Regions from separate parts of the Priestia sp. J2 genome, predicted to be linked through region 2. Evidence: riboswitches for the same ligand, from Rfam matches in the RefSeq annotation. Region 2 holds a riboswitch; each other region holds the start of a gene.
The links. A riboswitch is a leader RNA that binds a small molecule or an ion and turns the genes downstream of it on or off. The one in region 2 is predicted to bind S-adenosylmethionine.
Positions count from the first base shown of each region.

Region 1: linked by a shared signal. The riboswitch ahead of LJY09_RS10955 (Na+/H+ antiporter NhaC family protein) and the one ahead of LJY09_RS06365 (bifunctional homocysteine S-methyltransferase/methylenetetrahydrofolate reductase) in region 2 are both predicted to bind S-adenosylmethionine.
Region 3: linked by a shared signal. The riboswitch ahead of LJY09_RS06970 (trans-sulfuration enzyme family protein) and the one ahead of LJY09_RS06365 (bifunctional homocysteine S-methyltransferase/methylenetetrahydrofolate reductase) in region 2 are both predicted to bind S-adenosylmethionine.

Region 1 covers NZ_CP086208.1:2,177,136-2,180,416, forward strand. Annotated here, with positions in the region: gene LJY09_RS10945 (ABC transporter ATP-binding protein) at 1-598, shown strand, start outside; gene LJY09_RS10950 (ABC transporter permease) at 591-1,358, shown strand; SAM riboswitch class I at 1,460-1,566, shown strand; gene LJY09_RS10955 (Na+/H+ antiporter NhaC family protein) at 1,652-2,962, shown strand; gene LJY09_RS27635 (hypothetical protein) at 3,002-3,130, opposite strand; gene LJY09_RS10960 (LacI family DNA-binding transcriptional regulator) at 3,255-3,281, shown strand, end outside.
Region 2 covers NZ_CP086208.1:1,250,097-1,253,377, forward strand. Annotated here, with positions in the region: gene metH (methionine synthase) at 1-34, opposite strand, end outside; gene LJY09_RS06365 (bifunctional homocysteine S-methyltransferase/methylenetetrahydrofolate reductase) at 35-1,873, opposite strand; SAM riboswitch class I at 1,981-2,087, opposite strand; gene LJY09_RS06370 (YkvI family membrane protein) at 2,420-3,281, shown strand, end outside.
Region 3 covers NZ_CP086208.1:1,365,574-1,368,854, reverse strand. Annotated here, with positions in the region: gene LJY09_RS06975 (trans-sulfuration enzyme family protein) at 1-1,011, opposite strand, end outside; gene LJY09_RS06970 (trans-sulfuration enzyme family protein) at 995-2,140, opposite strand; SAM riboswitch class I at 2,212-2,329, opposite strand; gene LJY09_RS06965 (hypothetical protein) at 2,496-3,158, opposite strand; gene LJY09_RS06960 (hypothetical protein) at 3,228-3,281, opposite strand, start outside.

The DNA.
Region 1 (3,281 bases), 930 kb from region 2:
GCATGAAGGGGTCACATCAGAACGCTTGGATGAAGTGATTGCTTTAGTAAAGCTTGAAAACAGCATTCATGCAAAAGTGAAGACGTATTCCCTTGGGATGAGACAGCGTTTAGGAGTAGCTCAAGCCATTTTACATAAGCCTGCATTGCTTTTACTAGACGAACCAACAAATGGTCTAGACCCAGCGGGAATGAGAGAATTTCGTACATATTTACAAACGCTTTGCAGGGAAGAAGGAATTTCAATCTTAATCGCGAGCCACTTATTAAAAGAGGTAGAAGCATTATGTGACCGCGTTGGCATTATTCAAGACGGTGAGTTAAAAGCCATTCAAGATCTATCTCCAAATCGTCAAGACCAAGGAATGTACGTAGAATTTGAGGTGTCTGACGCGCAAAAAGCAGCGGATCTTTTATCACAAGAATTTGAAGTAACGATGAGATCACATATTATCGACGTGGCGATTGTAAAAGAACAAATTCCAGCTGTAAATAGAAAATTAGTGGACAGCGATATTTTAGTCTACCGAATCACTCCTGTGTATGAGACGCTTGAAGATTCGTTTATGTCCGTTACGGAGGGAGAGCACCATGCTTAAGTTAATTCAAAATGAACATATGAAATGGTTTTACAAAAGAAGTACAAAAGTCACGTTTATTACAATCGGCATCTTAACTCTTTGTATGGCTCTTTTAATGAAGAAAGTAGCAAACAGCGCAGGAACGGAAGACAACATATTGAATTTCCTGTCATTTAGTGCAGGCATGCTGATCCTCGTTCAATTTTTCGCGCTTGCTGTTGGAGGATCAATGGTTGCAAAAGAGTTTGAAGCGGGTACCATTAAGCTTCTTTTAATTCGCCCTGCTAGACGTTCAACGATTTTAACGTCCAAGTACATAACGCTCGTTTTAATTAGCTTGTATTACTTGCTGAGCTATTTGCTTTTTTCGTTTGTATGGGGAGCATTGTTCTTTGGATTTGCCAGTCTAGAAGGAGATGCGCAGCTGCTTAAAAACATTACGCTTACGTATGACAGCGCGTATATGGAAACGTTTATGATGATGACGTTCGCATTCATGCTGTCGTCTTTATTTAGAAACAGCGCGCTTGCTTCAAGTCTAGCTATTGTCGTAAGTATTGGGGCGAAAGCAGTAACTGGGATAGTATCACAGTTTGGTCTATGGTGGGGGAAATTTTTACTGTTCGCCAACACAAACTTTGTGCAGTATATGGACGGAATGAAGACGATGTTTGACGGAATGACAATTCCATTTTCAATCTTCATCTTAGTTGCACACTTTGTCTTCTTTATGGGGGTAGCATGGGTGGCGTTTTTAAAACGTGACGTAGCTAATTGATGTGAGAATTTTCACACTATATATTTTTCTAAAATAGCATTTGACAATTAAATAAAAAGAGATTACAGTAGTGAAAGACTATTTTTAAAACAACTACAAACTTCTTATCAAGAGAGACGGAGGGACTGGCCCTACGATGTCTCGGCAACTGGCTGTACGCAGTGCGGTGCCAAATCCAGCAGACGATGTTTCGTTTGGAAGATGAGAAGGGTAATCTTATGATACAAATAAGAGACCTCTTCTTATCAATAAGAAGAGGTCTTTTTTTATTACGTAAACAAGAGGTGTTAAGAATGGAACAACAAAAAGGAAACGGCTGGGCGCTGTTACCGCTGGGCGTCTTTTTAGTCCTGTTTGTCGGATCAGGAATTATAACGGGAGATTTTTATAAGCTGCCTGTATTAGTAGCTATTATCATTGCAGCCATTGTGGCGCTGGCTATGAACCGCAAAGATTCACTTAATGTAAAAGTGGAACGCTTTGCTAAAGGAGCAGGGCATCCTGATATCATTATTATGGTACTTATTTTTATTTTAGCAGGTGCTTTTTCAGAAGTCGCTAAAGGCATGGGAGCTGTTGATTCAACGGTAAACTTAGCTCTGTCTGCGCTTCCGCAAAGCTTAGTGGTAGTCGGAATCTTTGTTATTGGCGCATTCATTTCAATTTCGATGGGAACGTCAATGGGAACGATCGCTGCGTTAGGGCCTATCGCTGTAGGAATCAGTGAGCAGGCGCATGTATCCATTACATTGGCAATTGCTGCTGTTGTTGGTGGTGCAATGTTTGGAGATAATTTATCCGTAATCTCTGATACGACCATTGCGGCAGTTCGTACTCAAAAAACAAATATGTCAGATAAATTAAAAGTAAACTTTTTTATTGTCCTTCCTGCAGCGATTGTTACAGTGATTTTATTACTTGTAATGACGCTAGGCAATACGTCATCAGTAGAAATTAAAGATTTTAGCTGGTTTAAAATCTTGCCTTATGTCGGCGTACTCGTTGCTGCCATATTTGGTGCAAACGTATTAAGCATTTTAACCGGAGGAATTGTATTAGCCGGCGTGATTGGATTAGCTGACGGAAGCTACACGCTTTCTTCTCTTGCTAAAACTGTGACAGAAGGTATTGGCGGAATGTCGGAATTAATTATTTTATCTCTGTTAATTGGCGGAATGGTTGAACTCATTCGCTATAACGGCGGTATTCAGTTCTTATTGAACCTATTAACACGACGTATTCAAACAAAAAAAGGCGGAGAATTCAGCATCGCTGGATTAGTAAGTTTAACCAATTTAGCCACGGCTAATAACACGATTTCAATTATTACAGCAGGTCCGTTAGCGAAAGAAATCTCTGATAAGTATTCAATTGATAATCGTAAATCAGCCAGTCTGCTCGACTTGTTTTCATGCAGCGTTCAAGGGCTTATCCCTTACGGTGCACAAATGCTTCTAGCAGCAGGATTTGCTAAAGTTTCACCAATTGAGATTATTCCATTTACATTCTATCCAATGTTAACAGCGGTTTGCGGTATCATTGCGATTGTAATTGGCTTTCCTCGTTTAAATAAAAAATCAAAATCATCTAAAGAAGCTGCGTAATATCAAACCCTTAAAAAGAACATTCTTTTTAAGGGTTTTTTACTGTTTGAAAAAATCAGTCGGCTTTTTTTCATCTAGCTCCTTCCAAAGTGTCTCATTTTGTTTAAGTGCATAAGCCGCTCCTCCGATTTCAATTCCGCATAATAAAATGAATAATAAAATACCCATGATATGACCTCCTTATATAAGTGAATAAAAACATGATTGTAACGGGTTTAGCTTATTGCTGTTTCACTTTATAATGAGAATAAAGTATGAAACGCGTTTCAGCGCAAGAGAAAAAGGTGAAAACATGACAAATATCCGAGATATCGCAAAA
Region 2 (3,281 bases):
GCTTCTTTAGTTGTTGTTCGATAAGTGAGCTCATTTATATCTTCCTTTCTGATGTAACGAGTTGCTTGTCATGAATATAGCGTGTTAGAATTTCGGTCATTTCATAGCGCATAAACGGCGTAATTAAGTAAATACCGTCAAATAGCTCATATGCTGTATCAATTAAGTTTTTTGCAATCGCAAGGCCTTCGACTTCACCGCGAATCCGGTCATTTCCCGTTGCGTCCATACGTTCTAGAATATCTTCTGATAATTTAATTCCAGGTACTTCATGGTGAATAAATCGAGCATTTCTTGCGCTTGTTAACGGCATGATCCCGATGTATACCGGTGTTGTTAAATGTTTGGTTGCTTCATATACCTCTTCAATTTGCTTAGTTGAATAGAGAGGCTGAGTAATGAAATAGTGAGCCCCGCAGTCGATTTTCTTTTCCAAGCGCTGAACGGCTCGGTCTAAGTGACGCACGTTTGGGTTAAAGGCAGCTGCAATGGAAAAATTGGTTTTTTGACCAAGCGGTTTGCCGGAATAAGATAGTCCTTCATTAAACTGAGCGATTAAACTAATCAAGTCAAATGAAGATAAATCATAAACCGAAGTGGCGCCAGGGAAATCGCCAACTTTTGACGGATCACCGGTAATTGCAAGCACTTGATTCATTCCTAGCGTATGAAGTCCCATTAAATGAGATTGAAGTCCAATTAAATTTCGGTCGCGACAGGTAATATGAATAAGCGGTCGTGCTTTTGTTTCTTGTTGCATCAGTGTTGCCATTGCCAAGTTGCTGATGCGAGGTGAGGCAAGAGAATTATCAGCTAATGTAATAGCATCTACGCCGACTTTATCAAGTGCTTTTGCGCCTTCTAAAAATTTCGTCGGACCAAGCTGTTTAGGCGGATCCAGCTCGACGATAACCGAGCGGCGCTTCTTCACAATTTCGTGCATATGAGGTTTATCCTGCTGCTCACGCTCTTGAACCGTAACGGCTGGTCTCATTTTAACGACTTTGCTTGTAATCGGAGGCAGGTCTTTTAAGGCAGACGACATGGCGCGTACGTGAGCTGGTGTTGTACCGCAGCATCCTCCAATTAAGCGAACCCCTTGTTCGCGGAATAAACGCGCGCTTTCTACAAAGTAGTCTTCATTCGTTTCATATTCCAGCTTGCCTTCCACATACGCCGGAAGGCTGGCATTAGGGTAAGCAGATAAGAAAGCACGATCAGGAAGCGGTACTTCTTCAAGAGACTGAATCATATGATAAGGACCTAAACGGCAGTTTAGCCCGACAACATCTGCTCCCAAGTCTTCTAATTCTTTTAATGCATCTGCTAAAGGACGCCCATCTTGCAGTACGCCAATATCATGCAGGGAAACGTGGGTAATAATAGGCTTATCCGTTTCTTTTCTTGCTAGTGTAAGAACGGTCTTTAATTCTTCGAAATCATAGTATGTTTCAAATAAAAGGCCATCCACGCCTTCATTTAAAAGCCAAAACATTTGTTCACGAATGCTTCGCTTAACCTCTTCTAAGCTAATAGCATTTTTTTGGAAAGAACGAATTCCGCCGAGTGTACCAACCACGTAAGCCTGATCGTTTGCAGCTTGTTTCGCTAATTTTACACCAGCAACATTGATGTCTTTGACTGAATCTTCTAATCCATAACGGGCAAGTTTTTGATAATTAGCAGCGTACGTATTTGTTTGAATAACGTTTGCACCAGCTTCTACATAGGCTCTGTGAATACGAGAAACCTCTTCTGGTTTGGTGATGTTTAGTTCTTCAAAACAGCTGTCAATACCGTGTGAGTAAAGGAGGGTACCAGTGGCACCATCCCCAATTAAAATTTTAGACTTTAAATCTTCAAGTAACCCCATGTCAAAACCTCCTTAAATTGTTCCGCTTCTATTTCACGAGTGATTCGTTTTATGCAATATGCCGATAAAATAGAAAAAGTCTTCTTAAGAAGAAGACTTTTTTCGCCTTCTTATCTTCCAAGCAATAAATTGCTTGCTGGATTTAGCACCATGTCTCTAACGACTGGTTGCTGAGGTTTCAAAGGGCCAGTCCCTCCACCTCTCATGATAAGAATCAATTGTATATAATTGAAACATATTTTTTTAAATAGAAAGAATACTTATTTAATAATTTATCTGATTTTTAGAAATTATACAACAGTAAATTGTGAATTTCCAGCAAATATTGAGGAAAATTTAAAAGCTAAAGGGAAAATATCCGTATATTTTGTTTGAAAACTGCCGTTATGTTAAGGGATAAAGGGTTTTCATGAAAAAAACAAGAAGGAAATAAAAAAACGAAAAAGGAACAGCACCGGGTGAGGCGAGGATTTACATATAAAAGGCTCGTCTTTTTTTAACCGTTTCTACATATAGTGAACTATGAAGGGTAGAAGGGTGATGGGCATGAAAAGGTGGAAACTCACGCTGCAGGTTGCTGCTACGTATGTAGGCACCGTTGTAGGAGCCGGTTTTGCAACAGGCAAGGAAATTGTTCAATTTTTTACACAGTACGGGGAACTTGGAATGGTTGGAATTTTGGTCAGCGGCTTGTTTTTTATTTGGCTAGGTTCGAAAATGATGCTGCTTTCGCACGCAATTGGGGCTTCTTCTTATCAGCAGCTTAATACATATTTATTTGGTGATGTACTTGGAAAAGCGGTAAACGGTGTAATGATCGTCATTTTATTTGGAGTAACTTCAGTCATGCTAGCGAGTACGGGGGCAATAGGAAAAGAACAGTTCGGGCTGTGGCCTCCTGTTGGGATGATTTGTACAATTGTTTTAACTTATATATTTATCGCAAGAGGAATTAACGGTATTTTAATGGTTAATTCTCTTGTTGTGCCGATGATGCTTTCATTTGCTTTTATCATCTTTGTGCCAAATGTCAGCTATTTCTCACTGATTCAAACGAAGCCAGACTTAACGCTCGTCACACAGTGGAAGTGGGCGGTTAGTCCCTTTTTATATATTTCCCTAAATCTAGCTTTGGCTCAGGCCGTTTTAGTTCCATTAGGAAGCTCCGTGAAAGATAAGAGCGTGATCAAAAAAGGGGCCGTAATAGGAGGATGTGTACTTACGTTTATGCTTGTTTCTACTCATCTTGCCCTTTCCAATTTGCCTTATTCATTTCAACTTGATATTCCTATGAGTGCCGTTGTTAAAAATATCTCAGCGTGGGTGAATGTTTTATTTACGGTAGTTGTGTTAGGTGAGATTTTTACTACATTGATTGGAAATGTATTTGGAATCGCTAAACAGCTTC
Region 3 (3,281 bases), 120 kb from region 2:
GAGAATGGATTCAACTGCACCTAGACTAACTCCAATTGAAGCTAATTTGACTCCTTGTAAAATATGTCGTGCTACTTCTTCATCCTGCACTTGGAAAGAAATCATAGCTCCGTATCCATTTGCTTGTTCTGAAATGAGTTTGTGGTCCGGATGACTTTTTAAGCCTGGGTAGTATACACGGCTCACTAGAGATTGTTCTTCAAGCCACTTTGCAAACTGCAGCGCTGTTTTTAACTGCTGATCTAAACGAACTTTTAATGTCTTAATGCCTCGAAGCAGTAAAAAACAATCCTGTGGCCCCAAGATAGCACCAAAAGCATTTTGTACAAACTTTACTTCTTCCGCTAGCTTTTCATCGCTTACTACAACTAAACCGCCAATGACGTCACTGTGGCCGCTGATATATTTTGTAGCACTATGAATGACAATATTTACACCAAGGTCAATCGGCTGCTGTAGATAAGGTGTTAAAAACGTGTTATCCACAATTGTAAGGAGATTGTGCTCCTTCGCCAAACTTGCTACTGCTTTAATATCCGTTACCTGTAAAAATGGATTTGAAGGGCTTTCGATATAAATAGCCTTCGTATCTTTTGTGATAGCTTCTTCTACTTTCTCAACCTTCGTTGTATCAACAAAAGTTGTTTTGATACCAAACTTTGAAAATAGTCGTGTTAATACACGATATGTCCCGCCGTACGTATCGTGTGAAACTAAAATTTCATCTCCTGATTCAAAAATAGATAACACCGATGAAATAGCAGCCATACCTGATGAAAAAGCAAAACCAGCGTATCCATTTTCTAGCTGAGCAATAGTGTTTTCTAAAGCCTCACGCGTTGGGTTTCCTGAACGAGAATAGTCATAGCGGCCGTTGTTCGTCTCATCTTCTTGATTAAATGTAGATACCTGATAAATAGGTACGTTAACCGCTCCAAAATGACCGTCAATTCCTGTATTTGCATGAATTAAGTTCGTACCAAATCTATGTTTATTATTGTTGGTATGCATCAAATGCCTCCTTCAAATCTTTAATTAAATCATCTGCGTGCTCAATTCCAACTGATAATCGAAGTAAACAGTTTGTTACTCCGACACGATTTCGAATTTCCTCCGGAATATCAGCGTGTGTTTGACGAGCTGGGAATGTCATTAAACTTTCCACGCCTCCTAAGCTTTCTGCAAATGTAATAACTTTAACATTTTCTAAAAGTACTGACACGATGTTAGGGTGTGAGACAGCAAAAGAAATCATGCCTCCAAATCCAGTTGCTTGTTTCTTCATGATTTCATAGCCCGGATGTGTTTCAAGACCAGGGTAATACACTTTTTCCACGAGATCATGAGCAGTAAGCCAATTTGCAATTTTCAGTGCGTTTTCGTTATGTTTTTCCATACGAAGCGCTAGCGTCTTAATACCGCGCAATAACAGCCAGCTATCCTGTGGACCTAAGATTGCCCCAGCTGCATTTTGATAAAAACGAATTTTCTCTCCTAAGCTACTACATCGAGCGACTACAAGACCAGCAACTACATCATTATGACCCCCAATGTATTTGCTTGCACTATGTATCACAATATCTGCTCCGAGCTCTAAAGGACGCTGATAGTAAGGGGACATGAATGTATTGTCAACGATAGTAAGCAAATCATGCTGTTTAGCTAACGCAATTGCTTCTGGCAAATCAGTCACGTGCATCATTGGATTTGTAGGTGTTTCAATAAATAGAGCTTTCGTGTTGGGACGAAGCGCATCTTTTACTTGCTCGAGATGGGCTGTGTTGACGTACGAAACAGTAATTCCTTGCTCTGAAAAGATTTCATTTAGTACTCGGTACGTTCCTCCGTATAAATCCTCTGATACAATTAAATGATCTCCGTTTTTAAATAGTGCTAAAACTGCCATTACACCCGCCATTCCTGAAGCGAATGCTACTCCTACTTCGCCTTTTTCTAAAGCAGCAATTGCTTCTTCCAATGCTGTACGAGTAGGGTTTGCCGTACGTGCATAGTCAAATCCCGTACTTTGCCCTAAAGCAGGATGAGCAAATGTTGATGCTTGGTAAATGGGTGTTGTAATAGAACCTGTTGAAGGGTCACGACCTACTCCTGAACGAACTAATAAAGTTTCAATTTTCATCTATTTCTCTCCTTAACTCAAAATAAAAAACACTCTTCACAGATGGAAGAGTGTTCGTTTATACACGATTTCTCTCATCTGTTAGAACAATACTGATGTTCCACAGGAATTAGCACCGTTCAAATGAATGTTTCATTTGATGGTTGCCGGGCATCGCAGGGCCAGTCCCTCCGCCACTCTTGATAAGAGTTCTATATAATTGTTGGTGGTTAACGTTTGTTGTTACTAACTTTAATAAAGATTTTCTTTATTGTCAACATAATTTTCTAAAAAATTTAAATCATCTCATTTGTTTATTCAATATACTTGTCCTGATAAGCACATAAAAAAAGAGACGACACCAAGGTCTCTTTTTCTAAGGCAAGTGCACAGATTTTACGTGAGCTAACTTCCAGTACATACTTTCTCCATTTGCCGTAATTAGTTCAACAATATTATTAGAAACTTCTTTAAGTACGCCAATTTTTTCTGATTGATCCCCTAAATCTAATACGACCAGTTGATTTTCATATTTTTTAAGCTGCTCTTCAAAGTTTCTGACAAAAGGTGCAGAGGCAGGCCTTACTGGGAGCTCTTTGTCACTTAAAGAATAAGGGGTTAACTCATTACTATAAGGGGTAAGCCATTTCAAATGATGTAAAGAAACAAAGACATTTTTATATACTGGAGAATAAAACACAAGATAATCATTCAGCACGCTTGTAATATAGCCATGCAATGATTTTCCTCCTGTTACATAAATTTCAATAAATTTTCCTTTTGCCTGCTGTAAAATATTACGATAAGAAATCCGCTGACTTTCTTCTATTAAGTTCTCTTCTATGGTTCGTAAAGGTGTATAATCTTCTTCTGAAACCTCTCGCAAGCGATGTATGTGTAAAAGAGGAATATACAAATAATCATGTCCATTATATAAAACCATTACATCTAACCCGAGATCAACAAGTTTTCCTATAAACGTTGTTTTCCCTGATATATCGACTTCAACAATTTTATCAATATAATGATTCATACTCATTCTCATTCTCCTCCTTTTTCCTATATGATAGAAAAGGTGCTTTATAAGCACCTTTTACGTTCCAGTTCGTCATGCTTTCCAACGATAATTTTTCGTTTTAATAACTTTTTCACCTGGTGTTGA